3 regions of the Methylobacterium sp. CB376 genome follow, and region 1 is predicted to be linked to each of the others. Evidence: predicted binding sites of a transcription regulator. Region 1 holds the regulator's gene; each other region holds the start of a gene.

Region 1 (5,433 bases):
GAACTCCTGAAGCGGCTGTGGGGAGAGGGGCGCAGCGCGAGCCAGATCGCGGCCGAGATCGGCGGCGTCTCGCGCAATGCGGTGATCGGAAAGGTGCATCGGCTCGGCTTGGCCGGCCGGGTGCTGAAGTCGAACGGGGCGCCCGCGCCGGTGCCGCGCAGCCGCGCGCCGAGCGAGGAGGAGCGCCCGCCCGCCCAGGCGCCGGTCCCGACCATGGTGGCGCCCGCGCCGGCCTCGCTGGCGCTGGTGCGCGCCGAGCCCCCGCCGTCGGCGGAGGCGGCGCTGCCGCTCTCGGAGCGGGTGACGATCATGGAGCTGCGCGAGTTCATGTGCCGCTGGCCCATGGGCGACCCGGCCTCGCCCGATTTCCGCTTCTGCGGCGCCCGCTCGATCACGGGCCTGCCCTACTGCACCCACCACGCGCGCATCGCCTACCAGCCGGCGACCGAGCGCAAGCGCAGCGACCGGCGGGTCGTGGCCTTCCGCTGAGCCCCGTTCGCCGAACCCGTCACCGGTTCGGCGGCGACGACCCGGCGGCGAGGCCCCGGCGGGCCTGCGCGGCGCGATCCTGCCGGGATCGCGTCCTGGGAGGGTCGTCCTGGGAGGGTCAAGCGTGCCGTCGCCGCGCGCAGGGCGGACCCTCGCGGCCGACGCCGCCGCGATGCCGTCCGCCGATGCCGGGCCTCGATGCGGCCGGGGCGCTCAGGAGGCGCCGTTCGCGAACATCTCGTCGAAGGAGTAGCCCGAGCCGCGCACGGTGCGGATCGGGTCGGGGCGGCGCGGCCGGTTGATCGCCTTGCGCAGCCGGCCGATATGCACGTCGACCGTGCGCTCGTCGATGTAGACGTCGTGGCCCCAGACGCCGTCGAGGAGCTGCTCGCGGGAGAAGACCCGGCCCGGGCTCTGCATCAGGAATTCGAGCAGCTTGAACTCGGTCGGGCCGAGATGCAGCTCCCGCCCCTCGCGCCGCACCCGGTGGCTGACCCGGTCGAGCTCGATGTCGCCCGCCACCAGGAGATGCGCCACGTGGGCCGGCTTGGCGCGGCGCAGCAGCGCCCGCACCCGCGCCAGCAGCTCCGGCACCGAGAAGGGCTTCACGATGTAGTCGTCGGCGCCGGTGGCGAGGCCGCGCACCCGGTCGCCCTCCTCGCCGCGGGCGGTGAGCATGATGACCGGCAGCCGCTCGGTCTCCCGGCGCGCCCGGATCCGGCGGCAGAGCTCGATGCCCGACAGCCCCGGCACCATCCAGTCGAGGAGGACGAGGTCCGGCACCTGCTCGCGCAGGCGGATATCCGCCTCGTCGCCGCGGGCCACGGCATCCACCGTGAAGCCCTCGGCTTCGAGGTTGTAGCGGAGCAGGAGCGTCAGCGGCTCCTCATCCTCGACGATCAGGATCCTCGTGCTCATCGACAATGCGGGTCTCCGGTCCGGTCACGCCTCCGGCGCCGGCGGCGCCACCGTGGCGAAGCTCGACCGGTCGTTCTTCGGGCGCTCGGTCGGCAGCGTCTCGCCGCTGACGAGGTAGTGGATCGTCTCGGCGATGTTGGTGGTGTGGTCGCCGATCCGCTCCACGTTCTTGGCGCAGAACAGGAGGTGCGTGCAGAAGCTGATGTTGCGCGGATCCTCCATCATGTAGGTGAGGAGCTCGCGGAACAGGGACGTGTAGAGCGCGTCGATGCCGCCGTCGCGCGCCCAGACGTCGAGGGCCACGGCGACGTCCTGGGTCGCGTAGGCGTCGAGCACGTCCTTGAGCTGCTCCTGCACGAGGTCGCTCATGTGCTGGACGCCGACCACCACCTTCTGGAGCTGGGGCTGATCGCTGATCGCCACCACCCGCTTGGCGATGTTCTTGGCGAGGTCGCCGATCCGCTCGAGGTCGCCGGAGACGCGGATCGCCGAGATCGTCTCGCGCAGGTCGATCGCCATCGGCTGGCGCTTGGCGATGAGCAGGATCGCCCGCTCCTCGATCTCGCGCTGGAGCCCGTCGAGGCGGGCATCCGCCGCGATCACGCTCTGGGCCAGGGTGCCGTCGCGGCGCACCAGGGCGGTCGCCGCATCCGCCATCATCTTCTCGGCGATCCCGCCCATCTCGGCGATGCTGCGGCGCAGGTTCTGCAGGTCCGCGTCGTAGGAACTGACGATGTGATCCGACATGGCGCTCGTCCTGCTCGCAAGGGGGAGGGTCAGCCGAACCGGCCGGTGATGTAGTCCTGGGTCTGGCGCTTGGTCGGAGTCATGAACAGCCGGTTCGTCGGCCCGAACTCGATCAGCTCGCCGAGATACATGAAGGCCGTGAACTGCGAGATGCGGGCCGCCTGCTGCATGTTGTGGGTGACGATCGCGATGGTGAATTCCCCGCGCAGCTGCTCCAGCAGCTCCTCGATGCGGCCGGTCGAGATCGGGTCGAGGGCCGAGGTCGGCTCGTCGAACAGGATCACCTCGGGCTTTTGGGCGACCGTGCGGGCGATGCAGAGGCGCTGCTGCTGGCCGCCCGACAGGCCCATGCCGGATTGCTTGAGCTTATCCTTGACCTCGTCCCAGAGGGCGGCCTTGCGCAGGGCCTCCTCGACGCGCTGGTCGAGGTCGGCCCTGCCGAGCCGCTCGTAGAGCCGGATGCCGAAGGCGATGTTGTCGTAGATCGACATCGGGAAGGGCGTCGGCTTCTGGAACACCATGCCGACGCGGGCGCGCAGCTCGTTCAGGTCGATCGCCGGGTCGAGGATGTTGCGCCCGTCGAGCAGGATCTCGCCCTCCGCCCGCTGGTCGGGATAGAGCGAGTAGATCCGGTTGAAGGTGCGCAGCAGCGTGGACTTGCCGCAGCCCGACGGCCCGATCAGCGCGGTGACCTGCCGGTCGTGGAAGTCGAGGTTGATGTTCTTCAGGCCCTGGAAGGTCCCGTAGTAGAAGTTGAGGTTCTTGACCGCGAGGCGGACCGGGGCGGTCTCGTCGGCCGCGCCGGATTTGACGACCGGTGCGGCGGTGGCGGAGGCGCTCATCGGGGTTCTCCGGAGGATCGTCGGCGGGGGGCGGCGCGGTCTCAGCGGCCCCTGCCGCCGCGCAGGAACAGGCGGGCCGCGATCGACAGGCCCAGGATGGTCACGGTGATCAGCAGGGCGCCCGCCCAGGCGAGTTGGCGCCAGTTCTCGTAGGGCGAGAGGGCGAATTGGTAGATCATCACCGGGAGGTTGGCGACGCCGCCCATCAGGTTGGGGCTGAACCAGGAATTGTTGTTGAGCGCCGTGAAAAGGAGCGGCGCCGTCTCGCCCGCGATGCGCGCCAGGGCGAGCAGGATGCCGGTGACGATGCCGGCCTGCGCGGCCTTCCAGGTGACGGCGCGGATCACGATCGAGGGCGGCGCGCCCAGGGCCGCGCCGGCCTCGCGCAGGGAGCCCGGCACGAGGCGCAGCATGTCCTCGGTGGTGCGCACGATCACCGGCGTCGCGATGATGGCGAGCGCCACGCCGCCGGCCCAGCCCGAGTAGCCGCCCATGGTGCGCACCATCACCGTGTAGACGAAGAGGCCGATCAGGATCGAGGGCGCCGAGAGCAGGATGTCGTTCAGGAACCGGATCGCGTCGGCGAGCTTGGCCGTGCGCCCGTACTCGGCGAGGTAGGTGCCGGCGAGCACCCCGACCGGGGTCGCCACCACGATGCCGATCAGCGTCATGACCAGGCTGCCGAGGATGGCGTTGGCGATCCCGCCCCCCTCCGAGCCGGGACCCGGCGTCACCTCGGTGAACAGGGTCGGCGAGAGGCCGCGCAGGCCCTCGACGATCAGCATCAGCAGGATCGAGCCCAGCACGATCGCGCCGAGCGCCGTCGCCGCCGTGCAGAGGATGATCAGCAGCCGGTCGGCGGTGCGCCGGCCGGCGCGGACGCGGCCCCAGGCTTGGCGCGCCGGTTCGGCGGTCGCGGCCTGGCCTGCCGTGGCGAGGGTGGTCCGGGCGTCCATGGCATCAGAGCTCCGTCGGGCGGGATCAGGCGACCTTCACGCGGCGCACGAGCAGCCGGGCCACGATGAGGACGATGAAGGTGACGACGAACAGGATGCAGCCGAGCGCCAGCAGGGCGTGCAGCTGCATCCCGTCCGCCTCGTTGAACTCGTTGGCGATGCGCGACGCGATGGTCGAGCCCGGGTCGAAGATCGAGGGCGACAGGCGGTTCGCGTTGCCGATCACGAAGGTCACCGCCATGGTCTCGCCGAGCGCCCGGCCGAGCCCGAGCATGATCGCGCCGATGATCGAGACCGAGGCCTGCGGGACCAGCACGTGGCGCACGACCTCCCAGGTGGTGCAGCCGATGCCGTAGGCGCTTTCGCGCAGGACGGTCGGGATCTGGTCGAGCATGTCGCGGGTGATCGAGGCCACGAAGGGCACGATCATGATGGCCAGGATGATGCCGGCGGTCAGGATGCCGACCCCCGAGGGCACCTGCGCGTAGAGCAGCGTGCCGACGACAGGCAGGCCCTCGACGAGGTTCGAGACCGGCACCTGCACGAAGCGGGCGAAGAGCGGGGCGAACACGAACAGGCCCCACATGCCGTAGATGATGCTCGGCACCGAGGCGAGCAGCTCGATCGTCATCGCCACGGGCTTGCGCGCCCAGCCGGGGCAGAGCTGGGTGAGGTAGATGGCGATGCCGAGGGAGATCGGGACGCCGATCACCAGGGCCAGGAAGGCCGAGACCAGGGTGCCGATGATGGCGACGAGGGCTCCGTACTCCTCGCGCCCGACATTCCAGGCGCTCGAGGTGATGAAGCCGGGCCCGAAGGCCTGGAAGGCCGGCCAGCCGCCGTAGACGATCGAGGCGAGGATGCCGGCGAGCACCAGCAGCACCAGCAGCGCCGAGCCGAAGGCGGCGGCCTGGAAGAGGCGGTCCGCCAGGGGGCTCGGCGCGCCGCGCGCGGCCTTGGGGGCGGTGGCGAGAGCGAGGTGTTCGGACAACGCGACCATCCGGATTTCCCTTCAGTGAGCCGCCTGTAGCGCGCGGAGCCGCCCGACGCGAGCCGTCGATGGGGCGCCCCCTCCGGCGCGAGGGCCGGAGGGGGCGCCGGGTTGCGGCTCACATGCCGAGGACCGGCTTGCCGTCCTTGCCGGTGACCTTCTTCCACTCGTCCTGGATCAGGCCGACGACGGCGTCGGGCAGCGGCACGTAGTCGAGGTCGCTGGCGAGCTTGTCGCCGTTCTTGTAGGCCCAGGAGAAGAACTTCAGCACCTCGGCGGCGCGGGCCGGGTCGCTGGGGCTCTTGGGCACCAGGATGAAGGTGGCGGCGGTGATCGGCCACGCCTTCTCGCCGGCCTGGTTGGTCAGCGCGATGCCGAAGCCCGGGGCGGACTTCCAGTCGGCGTTGGCGGCGGCGGCCTGGAAGGCCTCGTCGCTCGGCTCGGGGAACTTGCCGGCCTTGTTCTGGAGCAGCGCCACCGGCAGCTTGTT
Region 2 (5,433 bases), 3.6 Mb from region 1:
CGATGCGGAAATCGGCCGGCGTCAGCGGCTTGCCGTCCGCGCTCTTGAGCATGTGCTTGGTCTGCATGCGGGTCAGCGTGCCGTCCGTCTCCGAGTTCCACAGCGTGGCGGAGGCGTCCGAGGTGCCCTGGATCAGGGCCAGCACCGAGTTCTCGTGGCTGCCGGCGAAGAACGTCTTGCCGAAGAACTTGTCGACGTCGTAGCCCGCCTTCTGCATGAAGAAGCGCGGCGCCTGGTTGCCCGAGGTCGAGTTGGGGTCGACCAGCGCGAGGTTCTTGCCCTTCAGGTCGGCGAGCGTCTTGTAGGGGCTGTCCGCCTTGACGTAGATGACCGAGTAGTAGCCGGAGGCGCCGCTATCGTGCTTCTGGTTGACGATCGGCTCGACCTTCACGCCGGTGATGACCGCGCGGGCGAAGGCGGCCGGGCCGTAGAAGCCGATCTGGATGTTGCCGGCGCGCTGGCCCTCGATCACCGCCGCGTAGTCGTTGGCGACGCGCAGCTTCACCGGCACGCCGAGTTCCTTCGAGAGGTAATCGGCGAGCGGCGTGTAGCGGTCGGCGGTGCCCGACGCGTTCTCGATCGGAATCACGCCGAGCGTCAGTTCCGGATACTTGGCCTTCCAGTCCTGCGCGGCGGCCGGGAGGGTGAAGCAGGCAAGCGCCGTCAGGGCGCCGACGAGGGTGCGTCGGGTCAGCATCGTGTCCGTCCTTCCATCATTCTCCACGGGCCGGCGGCCCGCATCGGGTCGCGTCAGGCGCCGACCGGTGCCGGCGGCGCCAGGGCGGGGCCCGGCTCCGGGAGGGGTGTCGCGGGCGGCCGGTCCATCACCTCGCCGGCCTCCAGGCCGTAGAGGTCCTGCGCCACGGCCTCGGTCAGGTCCAAGGCGCGCCCGTCGAAGACGAGGCGCCCCGCCGAGAGGCCGACCAGGCGGTCGCAATAGGCGCGCGCCAGGTCGAGGGAGTGCAGGTTGCACAGGACCGTGATCCCGTACCGCGTATTGGCCTCGGCCAGCGCGTCCATGACCAGGCGCGTGTTGCGCGGGTCGAGGGAGGCGACCGGCTCGTCGGCCAGGATGATCTCGGGCTCCTGGACCAGGGCGCGGGCGATCGCCACGCGCTGCTGCTGCCCGCCCGAGAGGGCGTCGGCGCGGTTCGCCGCGTAGGCGCCCATGTCGAAATTCTCCAGCGCCGCGAGGGCGAGCGCCTTGTCCTCCTCGGGCCACAGCCGCAGGAGGGCGCGGGCGGACGACACGTGGTTGAGCCGGCCCATCAGCACGTTCGTCAGCACGTCGAGCCGGCCGACGAGGTTGAACTGCTGGAAGATCATGGCGCAGCGCCCGCGCCACTGGCGCAGGGCCCGCCCCTTCAGGGCCGTCACGTCGCGCCCGTCGAACAGGATGCGGCCCTCGCTCGGATCGACGAGGCGGTTCAGCATCCGCAGCAGGGTCGACTTGCCCGCGCCGGAGCGACCGATCACGCCCACGAAGCTGCCGCGCTCGATGCGCAGGGAGATCGCATCCACCGCGCGGCGGTCACCGTATTGGCGCGTGAGGTTCTCGACGACGAGCATCAATCCGTCCGCTGTTGCCGTACGCGGGACGTAAACGCCGGTTTGGCGACAGTTGAATGACAGCCGCTGCCGCCGGGGGGCTCTCGCGGATTCTTGCGGCCGCGTCCCGGCGGCGAGGCCCGCCGCGGCGGTTTGATACCCGATCCGATCGGTCGCTTCGGGATCGCGGATGCCGGCCTCGCTCCCGCGCCGCGCGGGCGCGTGATCCGGGATCCGCTTGGATCGGCCGGATCCCGGATCAGCCCCCGTGGCGGGCCAGGAAGTCCTCGACCGGCAGGGCACGGAAATCCGGCAGGGCGGCGCGCAGCCGCTCGTGGTCCCAGTCCCACCACGCCAGGGCCCGCAGGCGCTCGGCGACCGCCTCGGGGAAGCGCCGGCGCAGGAGGCGGGCCGGGTTGCCGACCGCGATCGCGTAGGCGGGCACGTCGCGGGTCACGACCGCGCCCGCCCCCACCACCGCCCCGGTGCCGATCCGGCGGCCCGGCAGGACGATGGCGCCGTGGCCGATCCAGACGTCGTGGCCGATCTCCACCGGCAGCGCCCGGCGCCGGTCGAAGAAGGCGGCCTCGTCCGCCTCCTCCGGCCAGTACTGGCTCGCCCGATAGGTGAAATGCGCCTGGGAGGCGCGCTCCATCGGGTGATTGCCCGGGTTGATCCGCACCATCGCGGCGATCGAGCAGAACTTGCCGATCCGCGTCGCGATCACCTCGCCGTCGTTCACGATGTAGGAATAGTCCCCCATCTCGGTCTCGGTCAGGCGGGTGCGGGCCCCGACCTCGGTGTAGCGGCCGAGGCGGCTCGCCACGATCGCGGCGGTGGGATCGACGAGGGGCTCCGGCCCGAGGCGCTTGGTCATGCGGGGTCTCCGAGGGGAATGCGCCGCAGCACCCGGAACGGGGCATCCCCGTCCTGCCGCAGCACCGTGACGGCGTCGAGGGTCAGCGGCTCGCCCGGCCCGTAGGCCGCCGCGAGCCGCGCGTGCCAGGGCGCGCGGTCCTCCTCCGGCAGGGCGTCCGTCAGCGTCATGTGGAAGCGGAAGCGCTCGAAGACGTGGGGGTAGCCCCAGCGGTCGAGGAGCGCCCGCTCGCGCGCGTCCAGGCGCTCCGGGCGGCGGCGCGCCCGCTCCGCCTCGCTGAGCGGCGCGCGCAGGGGGTCGAGGGCGGCGACGCACTCGGCCGCGAACAGGCCGAGCGCCGGCGGCGCCTCGTCCGGCACCAGGGCCGTGAAGGCGCCGAGCGTCGCGACGACGAGCCGCCCGACGGGAACCGGCGGGTGCCACGCCGCCAGCGCCGCCGCGGCCGCGACCAGATCCGCCTCGGCGACGCCCGGGGCGAGGCGCATCGGCGCCTTCAAGGTCGCGTGGAAGCCGTAGCGGCTCGGCGCGCGGGTCACGTCCTGCGCGTCCGCGAACCCGTCGTGCCGCGGAACCGGCGCGCCGGTCGCGGTGTCATAGCCGAGGACGCCGCAGCCGAACCGGGCCAGCCCGGAGCCGGGCGGGGCCGTGTAGTAGAGCGCGTAGCGGCACGACTCGGTCACGACCATCCCTCCGGCGAGCGTTCCGGACGGGTTCATCACGGTCGGATGACGGTTCCGTGACGAGGTTCCGTGGCGAGGTTGCGGGATGGGGGCGCGGGGGACGCGGGGGCGTGGAGCATGGGCAGGCCCGGGGAGCGGGGGCAGCGCGCGGCGGCCGAGCCGGCCGGGCGGGCGCTGGTCGTCGGGGTGATCGGCCACGTCGATCACGGCAAGACGGCGCTGGTGCGCGCCCTCACCGGCACCGACACGGACCGGCTCAAGGAGGAGCGCGAGCGCGGGGTCTCGATCGTCCCCGGCTTCGCCCTGCTGCGGGTGCCGGGGGGCGAGATCGACCTCGTCGACCTGCCCGGCCACGAGCGGTTCGTGCGGGCGATGATCGCCGGGGCGACCGGCCTGCGCGCGATCCTGCTCGCGGTCGATGCCCGCGAGGGCATCAAGCCGCAGACCCTCGAACACCTCGCCATCGCCCGCCTGATCGGCGTGGGCCGGGGCGTCGTCGCGTTGACGAAGTGCGACCTCGTCACGGACTCGGAGGCGGCGGCCCGGGCCGCGGAGGTGGGCGCGCTCGCCGCCGCGTCCGGCCTCGCGGTGCGCATCGTGCGGACGTCGGTGCTGCGCGAGGAGGGCCTCGCCGACCTCGCGGGGCACCTCGCCGACCTGCTGGGCGAGGTGCCCCCGAGCCCGGATGACGGCTGCCCCGTCCTGCCGATCGACCGCGTCTTCCCCCGTGCGGGCTTCGGCGCGGTCGTCACCGGCACGCTGCGGCGCGGGCGCCTCGCGCTCGGCGACGCGGTCGCGGTCGCGCCGGAGGGCATCGAGGGCGCGGTGCGCGCCCTCCAGAGCCACGGGCGGCCGGTCCAGGCGGCCGAGCCGGGGCGCCGGGTCGCCGTGGCCCTGCGCGGCATCGACCTCGCGCAGCTGCGCCGCGGGCAGGTCCTCGCCCCCCCCGGCTACCTCGTCCCGAGCCGCTGGCTCGACGTGTCGCTCACCTTGCTGCGGGAGGCCCCGGTGCCCCTGGCGGGCGGGGCGCGGCTGCGGCTCCTCGCCGGCACGGCCGACGTCCCGGTGCGCCTGCGCCTCCTCGACCGCGACGCGCTCGATCCCGGGGAGACGGCGCCGGCGCAGCTCCACGCCGAGGAAGCGGTCGCCCTGCCGGCGCGCGAGCCGTTCCTGCTGCGCTCGGACGCCCCTCCCCTCACCCTCGGCGGCGGCGTGGTGCTCGACCCGGCCTCGCGCCGGCGCCGGCGGCGCGACGCGGCCGGCCTCGCGGAGCTGCGCAGGCTCGCGGAGGGGCGGCCGGCCGAGATCCTGCGCGCCCGCCTCGCCGCGGCGGGCCGGGCGGGCGCGACGCTCGCCGACCTGTCGCGCCTCGTCGGCATCGCGCCCGAGCGCGTCCGCCGCCACCTCGTCGGCCTCGGCGCCGAGGCGATCGGCGAGCGCGTCCTCGGCGCGGAGGTCCGGGACGCCCTGCGGAGCGAGGCGCTGGCGGCGCTGGACGCCCATCACCGCGCCCATCCGCTGGAGCACGGGATCAGCCACGCGCGCCTCGCGACCGCGCTGCGCACCGGCGAGGCGGTGGCGGCGGCGATCCTGCGCGACCTCGTGGCGGCGGGGCGGGCGGTGCGCGACCGCGACCTCGTCCGCGCGGCCGCGTTCGACCCGCAGCGCCAGGAGCCGGCGCTGGTGCGCGGTCTCGCCGAGAGCTTCCGGCGGGCCGGCCTGACGCCGCCCGACGAGGCCGAGGCCGCCGGGCGCGATCCCCGCCGCCGGGAGGCACTGAACCACCTCGTCCGCTCCGGCACGCTGATCCGCGCCGCCGACCGGGTCCAGCGCCGCACGATCCTGTTCCACCGGGAGGCGGTCGAGGCGGCCAAGCAGGCCCTCGCCCGGGCCTTCGCCGGTCAGGACGGCTTCCTGGCGCGCGAGGCCGGAGCGCTGCTGGGGATCTCGCGCAAGTTCTCGATCCCGCTGCTGGAGCACCTCGACGCCGTGCGGTTCACCCGCCGCCTGGGCGACCGGCGCGTGCTCCTTCAGGCCGAGGCTGGACCTCGCCCCTCCTCCTCCCCATAACCCCCCTCGGAGGCGATCGGGGTCTGGTGGCCCTCCTGGTCTTCAAAACCAGCGGCACGCGAACAGCGTGCGGTGGGTTCGATTCCCATCCGCCTCCGCCAGGACAGTGTTCATAGGCGTTCGCAGCCGACCGTTAACCCTTCAGATTTCGGTGGTTTTCAGCTTAGCGGCGTTCGCCCCGAACCGCTGGCATTCGCCCCAATTCACGCTTACGATGTGGGTAGCCACGGGAGTAGCGCGAGTTCGGCGGAGACTCGA
Region 3 (5,433 bases), 1.9 Mb from region 1:
CGCCGCGAGGTATTCCGGAAAGCGCGTGTGGTAGCTCGTGGTGAACGGCCTGCGCTCGGAGAGGCAGAGGCGGCGCACGGCGAGCCCGATCGGCCCCTCGGTGGCGATGTGCACGTGGGTGGGGCCGAAGGCGCGCCAATGGGGCGCGATGCTCCGGGACGTCACCAGCGAGAGGCGGATCTCGCGGTAGCCGGGCAGCGGGACCGACCGGAACAGCAGCGGCGTGACGAAGCTCGGCGAGACGCCGAGGCCGGGCCCGGCCTTGGCCATCTGCTCCAGGGAGCGCACGACGCCGTTGACCTGCGGATGCCACGCATCCGTCGCGATGAGCAGCCTCACGCCAAGGCCCGCGCGTTGGACGAGGTCCGCTCGGCGGCTTGCCGGGGGACCGACAGGGGCTCGACCGCCGCGACCGGCTCGGGCCGGGGCAGGACCCGCCGCGCGCCGCTCGCCTCGGCCCGCATCTCGGCGAAGCGGATCACCTCCATGCGGCCGTCGTAATGCTCGACGATCGCCGTGCAGGATTCGACCCAGTCGCCGGTATTGAGGTAGCGCAGGCCCTCGATCTCGCGGTTGGCCGCGTGGTGGATGTGGCCGCAGATCACCCCGTCGGCGCCCGCGCGCCTGGCCTCCGCCGCCAGCAGCTCCTCGAAGCGGCCGATGAAGTTGACGGCGTTCTTCACCTTGAGCTTGGCCCAGGCCGAGAGAGACCAGTAGGTCAGGCCGAGGCGCCGGCGCGCCCAGTTCAGGTGCGTGTTGACGAACAGGGCCGCCGTGTAGGCGCCGTCCCCGAGCAGGGCGAGCCACTTGGCGTGCCGGACGACGAGGTCGAACTGGTCGCCGTGGATGACGAGGTAGCGCTTGCCGTCGGCACCCTCGTGCAGGATCTGGTCGTGGACCTCGATGCCGCCGAAATGCAGGTCGAGGAAGTCGCGCAGGAACTCGTCGTGATTGCCCGGCACGTAGATCAGCCGGGAGCCCTTGCGCACCTTGCGCAGGAGCTTCTGCACGACGTCGTTGTGGGCCTGCGGCCAGTACCAGCCGGATTTCAGCTTCCAGCCGTCGACGATGTCGCCGACCAGATAGATCTCGTCGGCGTCGACCTCCCGCAGGAAATCGAGCAAGAGTTCCGCTTGACAGCCCTTCGTGCCGAGATGGATATCGGACAGGAAGAGCGAGCGGACACGCAGCGCATCGGCGTCGTCGGCCACATCCGTCTCCTTGCGGTCGATGGCCGCCATGCCAAACCGCATTCCCGTATCACTTTGATGACGAAGCTCCCCCCGGAGCGGAATTGGGCGGTCTCGACCGCGCGAAAACCAGGTTCAGGCCATTCTTGCGGTTCGATTAAGGTCCACATGCGCGGGCTGCAGGTCTGAGCACCGCCGCGGCCGCTGGCTCGGCCATTCGAAAAGTGGTGTGGAGAATTTCCTCTCGTCCTGCGTGCGACCCTCCCATGGCAGCCCCCGTCGTCCTCCCCGAGCGCCCGCTGCGCGGGGATGCCGCGCGCCCCGCCTCGTCCGGCCGGCCCTATCTCGGGATCGGCCTCAAGGTGCTGTCGGCGCTCGCCTTCACGCTGATGTCGGCGGGGGTGAAGGGCCTCTCGGACCGGCACTTCCCGACCGGCGAGATCGTGTTCTTCCGCTCGGCCTTCGCGATCCTGCCGCTCGTGATCTGGCTGCGCTGGCAGGGGAGCGTGGTCGAGGCGGTGCGCACCCGCAACCTGCGCGGCCACGTCCTGCGCAGCCTGATCGGCGCCTGCGGGATGTTCGCGGGCTTCGCCGGCCTGTCCTTCCTGCCGCTCTCCGATTCGATCGCGATCGGCTACGCCTCGCCGCTCCTGGTGGTGGTGCTGGCGGCCCTGGTGCTGCGCGAGCGGGTCCAGGGCTATCGCTGGGCGGCGGTGCTGGTGGGCTTCCTCGGCGTGCTGATCATGCTGGCGCCGCACCTCGAATTCGGGGCCGGCGGGGCCGCGGGCTCGATCGGGGCCCTGTTCGCCTGCCTGGCGGCGGTCTGCGCCGCGGCGGCGACGATCCAGGTCCGGCGCCTGACCATGACCGAGCGCACGGGCGCGATCGTCCTCTACTTCTTCCTGTTCACCTCGCTGCTCGGCCTCTCGACGCTGGTCCTCGGCTGGAGCCTGCCGAGCCTGCCCGAATTCGGCCTCTTCGTCCTCGTCGGCGTGCTGGGCGGCATCGGCCAGATCCTGCTCACCGAGAGCTACCGCCACGGCGACGCCTCGCTGGTGGCGCCCTTCGAGTACACCACCATGCTGTGGTCGCTGCTGATCGGCTGGTTCGTGTTCGGGCAATTGCCGCAGCCGGCGGTGGCGCTCGGCGGCAGCATCGTGGCGGCGGCCGGCGTCTACACGGTGTGGCGCGAGCGCAGGGTCGCGCTGGAGCGCGCCCGCGAGGCGGCCGGCGGCGCCCGCGCGGCCTGAGGCCGGGCGCGAAGTCGCGCGCAGGTTGACGCCCGGCGCGGCCGACGCTTACTCGGGGCGGGGCCGGAGCGGCCGGCCGGGAGGAAGGCGATGCGCCCCGTGGGCATGGATGGCACCGTTCCGGTCGACCTGCGGCTCTACGGCATCCTCGACGTCGGGGTGAGCGGCGGCGATCCCGCGCTGCTCGCGCGCATGGCCGGCGCGGCCGCGGCGGGCGGCTGCACCCTGCTCCAGTACCGCGAGAAGGCGATCCCGAACGCCCGCGAGAGCCTCGCCCGCCTGCGGGCGATCCGGGCGGCCCTGTCGGGCAGCGGCGTGCCGCTCCTCGTCAACGACCGAGTCGACCTCGCGCTGGCGGCCGGGGCCGAGGGCGTGCATCTCGGCCAGGAGGACCTGCACCCGGCCGAGGCCCGCCGGCTGCTCGGGCCCGGGGCGATCATCGGCCTCACCGTCAAGACCGGCACCCAGGCGGACGAACTCTACCGCCTGCCGGTGGACTACGCCTGCATCGGCGGCGTCTTCGCGACCGCGAGCAAGCGCAACCCGGACCCGCCGGTGGGGCTGGAAGGCCTCGCGCGCATCGCCTTCCGGGCCCGGCTCGCCCGGGGCGGCCTGCCGATCGGGGCGATCGCCGGGATCGATTCCGGCAACGCCGCCTCGGTGATCGGCGCGGGGGCGGACGGCATCGCGCTGATCTCGGCCCTGTTCGGCGCTCCCGACGAGGTCGAGGCGCGGGCGCGCGCGCTGCGCCAGCTGGTCGATCGGGCGCTCGCGGCGCGGGGGGCGGCGTGACCCCGATCGCCGTCACCGTCGCGGGCTCGGATTCCGGCGGCGGGGCCGGGATCCAGGCGGATCTCAAGACCTTCTCGGCGCTCGGCGTCTACGGGGCCAGCGTCGTCACGGCCCTGACCGCCCAGAACACCCTCGGGGTCCAGGCGGTCCATGAGGTGCCGGGCGACTTCGTGGCGCGCCAGATCGCCAGCGTCTTCGGTGACCTCGCGGTGGGCGCGGTGAAGATCGGCATGCTGGCGCGGGAGCCGGTGATCGCCGCGGTGGCCGAGGGGCTGGCGGCGCACGCGGCCGGCATCCCGGTGGTGCTCGACCCCGTGATGGTGGCGACGAGCGGCGACCGCCTCCTCGCCGCGGACGCGGTCGCCTCCCTGCGCGATCGCCTGATCCCGCGGGCGAGCGTGCTGACGCCGAACCTGCCCGAGGCGGCCATCCTCCTCGGCGAGCCGCTGGCCGCCGACGAGGCCGCGATGCTGGCGCAGGGGCGCCGCCTCCTCGCCCTCGGCCCGGGCGCGGTGCTGATGAAGGGCGGCCACGGCGCGGGCGAGGAGAGCACCGACCTCCTGGTCGGGCCGGGGGAGGACGTCCTGCGCCTGACCGGCCCGCGGCTGGCGACGCGGCACACGCACGGGACCGGCTGCACGCTCTCGGCCGCGCTCGCGGCCGGCCTCGCGCGCGGGCTGCCCCTGCCGGACGCCGCGCGGGCGGCGAAGGCCTACCTCGCGGCCGCGCTCGCGGCGGCCGAGCGGCTCGCCGTCGGCCGGGGCCACGGGCCGGTCCACCACTTCCACGCCCTCTGGTAGGGATCCCCGAAAACCTCGGCGCCGGCCCCCTTGGCCCCTTGCCCTTGCGCCGCGATTGCGTTTGATGGAGCGTACGGTCGTTCGGAATGCGGAACGACGGCGGGCGTGAGCGGGCGATGGGCGTCGAGCGGGGACGAGAGCGGGCCAAGGACCTGATGACGGGCGCCCAGGTCCTTTCGGGGCAGCTCGGCAAGACGATCCAGCGCCTGCGCAAGGCCTACAATCTGTCGCTGTCCGAACTCGCCGAACAGTCGGGCGTCGCGAAGTCGATCATCAGCCAGATCGAGCGCAACGAGACCAACCCGACCCTGGCCACGATCTGGCGCCTCAGCCAGGCGCTCGACGTCTCGATCGAGCGGGTGCTGGCGACGGGGGACGAGGAACCGTTCATCGAGAAGTCGTCCCGGGCCGACACGCCGATCCTGGTCTCGGAGGACGGCAAGGTGCGGCTCGCCATCACCGGCTGGATCAAGACGGTGGAATGGCTGCAATGGTACGACCTCACCGCGGAGCCGGGCGGGGAGCTCGATTCGGACGCCCACCAGCGCGGCTCGGTCGAGTGCCTCTCGGTGCTGGAGGGCGAGTTCGAGGTCGACGTGGCGGGGAGCCTGCAGCGGGCCAAGGCCGGAGAGACGCTGCGCTACCGCTGCGACCGGCCGCACACGGTGCGCTGCGTCGGCGACCGGCCCGGGCGGGCCACGATGGTGGTGATCATGAAGGCCGCCGTGATGGAGTAGGGGCGGGCGCCCCGCGAGGACGGCCTCGCCCGCGCGGGCGGGCGCGCGGTCATCCGGGGCGCGGCGGCCTTCCGGCCCGGTCCGGCGGGCGCGACCTCCCGCGCGGGTGCAAGCGGAGGCCCGCGACATCTGCAACCTGCCGCTGCGCCCCTGGCCCGCCGCCGAGATGTCGGGCGCGCAACGGTACGGCAGTCGCGCAACTTGGATTTTGACATCTTCGCCCACATCTTCCTCGTCGTGGACAGTCAATCCGGCGGGGATGCCGCCCCGGTTTAGTAATGGAATCTTCACGGCCCCCTCGCAAACCTGATCGGGGAGGGGGTTCAACGGATGATGAGAGCGATCAGGCGCTTTCTCGCTGACCGGACGGGGGCGGTTGCGCTGATCATCGGTCTCAGCCTGCCGCTGCTCGTGGCCGGGAGCGGCGCCGCGGTCGAGTACGCCCGCATCCACAAGCGGCGGGCGGAGCTGCAGAAGGCGGTCGACGTCGCGGCCCTCGGCGCGGCCGGCGAGCTCAGCGTGGCGGGCTCCGACGTCTCCGTCGAGGCGATGGCCAGGCGCCTCGCCTTCGACTCCGCCCGCGCCACGGATCCGGGCATCACGCGCGTCAGCGCCGCGGTGGTCGGCCGCGGCACCTCGGTCACGGTGGCGATCAACGAGACGG

The links. Region 1 encodes PhoB, which activates phosphate uptake and scavenging genes when phosphate is short. Its sites were predicted from a motif close to TGTCATNNANCTGTCAT; they were not measured.
Region 2: the regulator PhoB is predicted to act here: its motif matches at 3,151-3,167, upstream of QA634_RS14820 (DUF1045 domain-containing protein).
Region 3: the regulator PhoB is predicted to act here: its motif matches at 1,258-1,274, upstream of QA634_RS24850 (UDP-2,3-diacylglucosamine diphosphatase).

Annotation. Positions count from the first base shown of each region.
Region 1 covers NZ_CP121648.1:7,335,262-7,340,694, forward strand. Annotated here, with positions in the region: gene QA634_RS33760 (GcrA family cell cycle regulator) at 1-489, shown strand, start outside; gene phoB (phosphate regulon transcriptional regulator PhoB) at 703-1,407, opposite strand; gene phoU (phosphate signaling complex protein PhoU) at 1,432-2,154, opposite strand; gene pstB (phosphate ABC transporter ATP-binding protein PstB) at 2,184-2,996, opposite strand; gene pstA (phosphate ABC transporter permease PstA) at 3,038-3,952, opposite strand; gene pstC (phosphate ABC transporter permease subunit PstC) at 3,978-4,952, opposite strand; gene pstS (phosphate ABC transporter substrate-binding protein PstS) at 5,062-5,433, opposite strand, start outside.
Region 2 covers NZ_CP121648.1:3,262,019-3,267,451, forward strand. Annotated here, with positions in the region: gene phnD (phosphonate ABC transporter substrate-binding protein) at 1-697, opposite strand, end outside; gene phnC (phosphonate ABC transporter ATP-binding protein) at 751-1,569, opposite strand; gene QA634_RS14815 (acetyltransferase) at 1,808-2,425, opposite strand; gene QA634_RS14820 (DUF1045 domain-containing protein) at 2,422-3,111, opposite strand; gene selB (selenocysteine-specific translation elongation factor) at 3,223-5,175, shown strand; tRNA gene QA634_RS14830 (tRNA-Sec) at 5,184-5,276, shown strand.
Region 3 covers NZ_CP121648.1:5,396,306-5,401,738, reverse strand. Annotated here, with positions in the region: gene QA634_RS24855 (glycosyltransferase family 4 protein) at 1-339, opposite strand, end outside; gene QA634_RS24850 (UDP-2,3-diacylglucosamine diphosphatase) at 336-1,241, opposite strand; gene QA634_RS24845 (DMT family transporter) at 1,457-2,440, shown strand; gene thiE (thiamine phosphate synthase) at 2,531-3,232, shown strand; gene thiD (bifunctional hydroxymethylpyrimidine kinase/phosphomethylpyrimidine kinase) at 3,229-4,032, shown strand; gene QA634_RS24830 (helix-turn-helix domain-containing protein) at 4,149-4,769, shown strand; gene QA634_RS24825 (pilus assembly protein TadG-related protein) at 5,100-5,433, shown strand, end outside.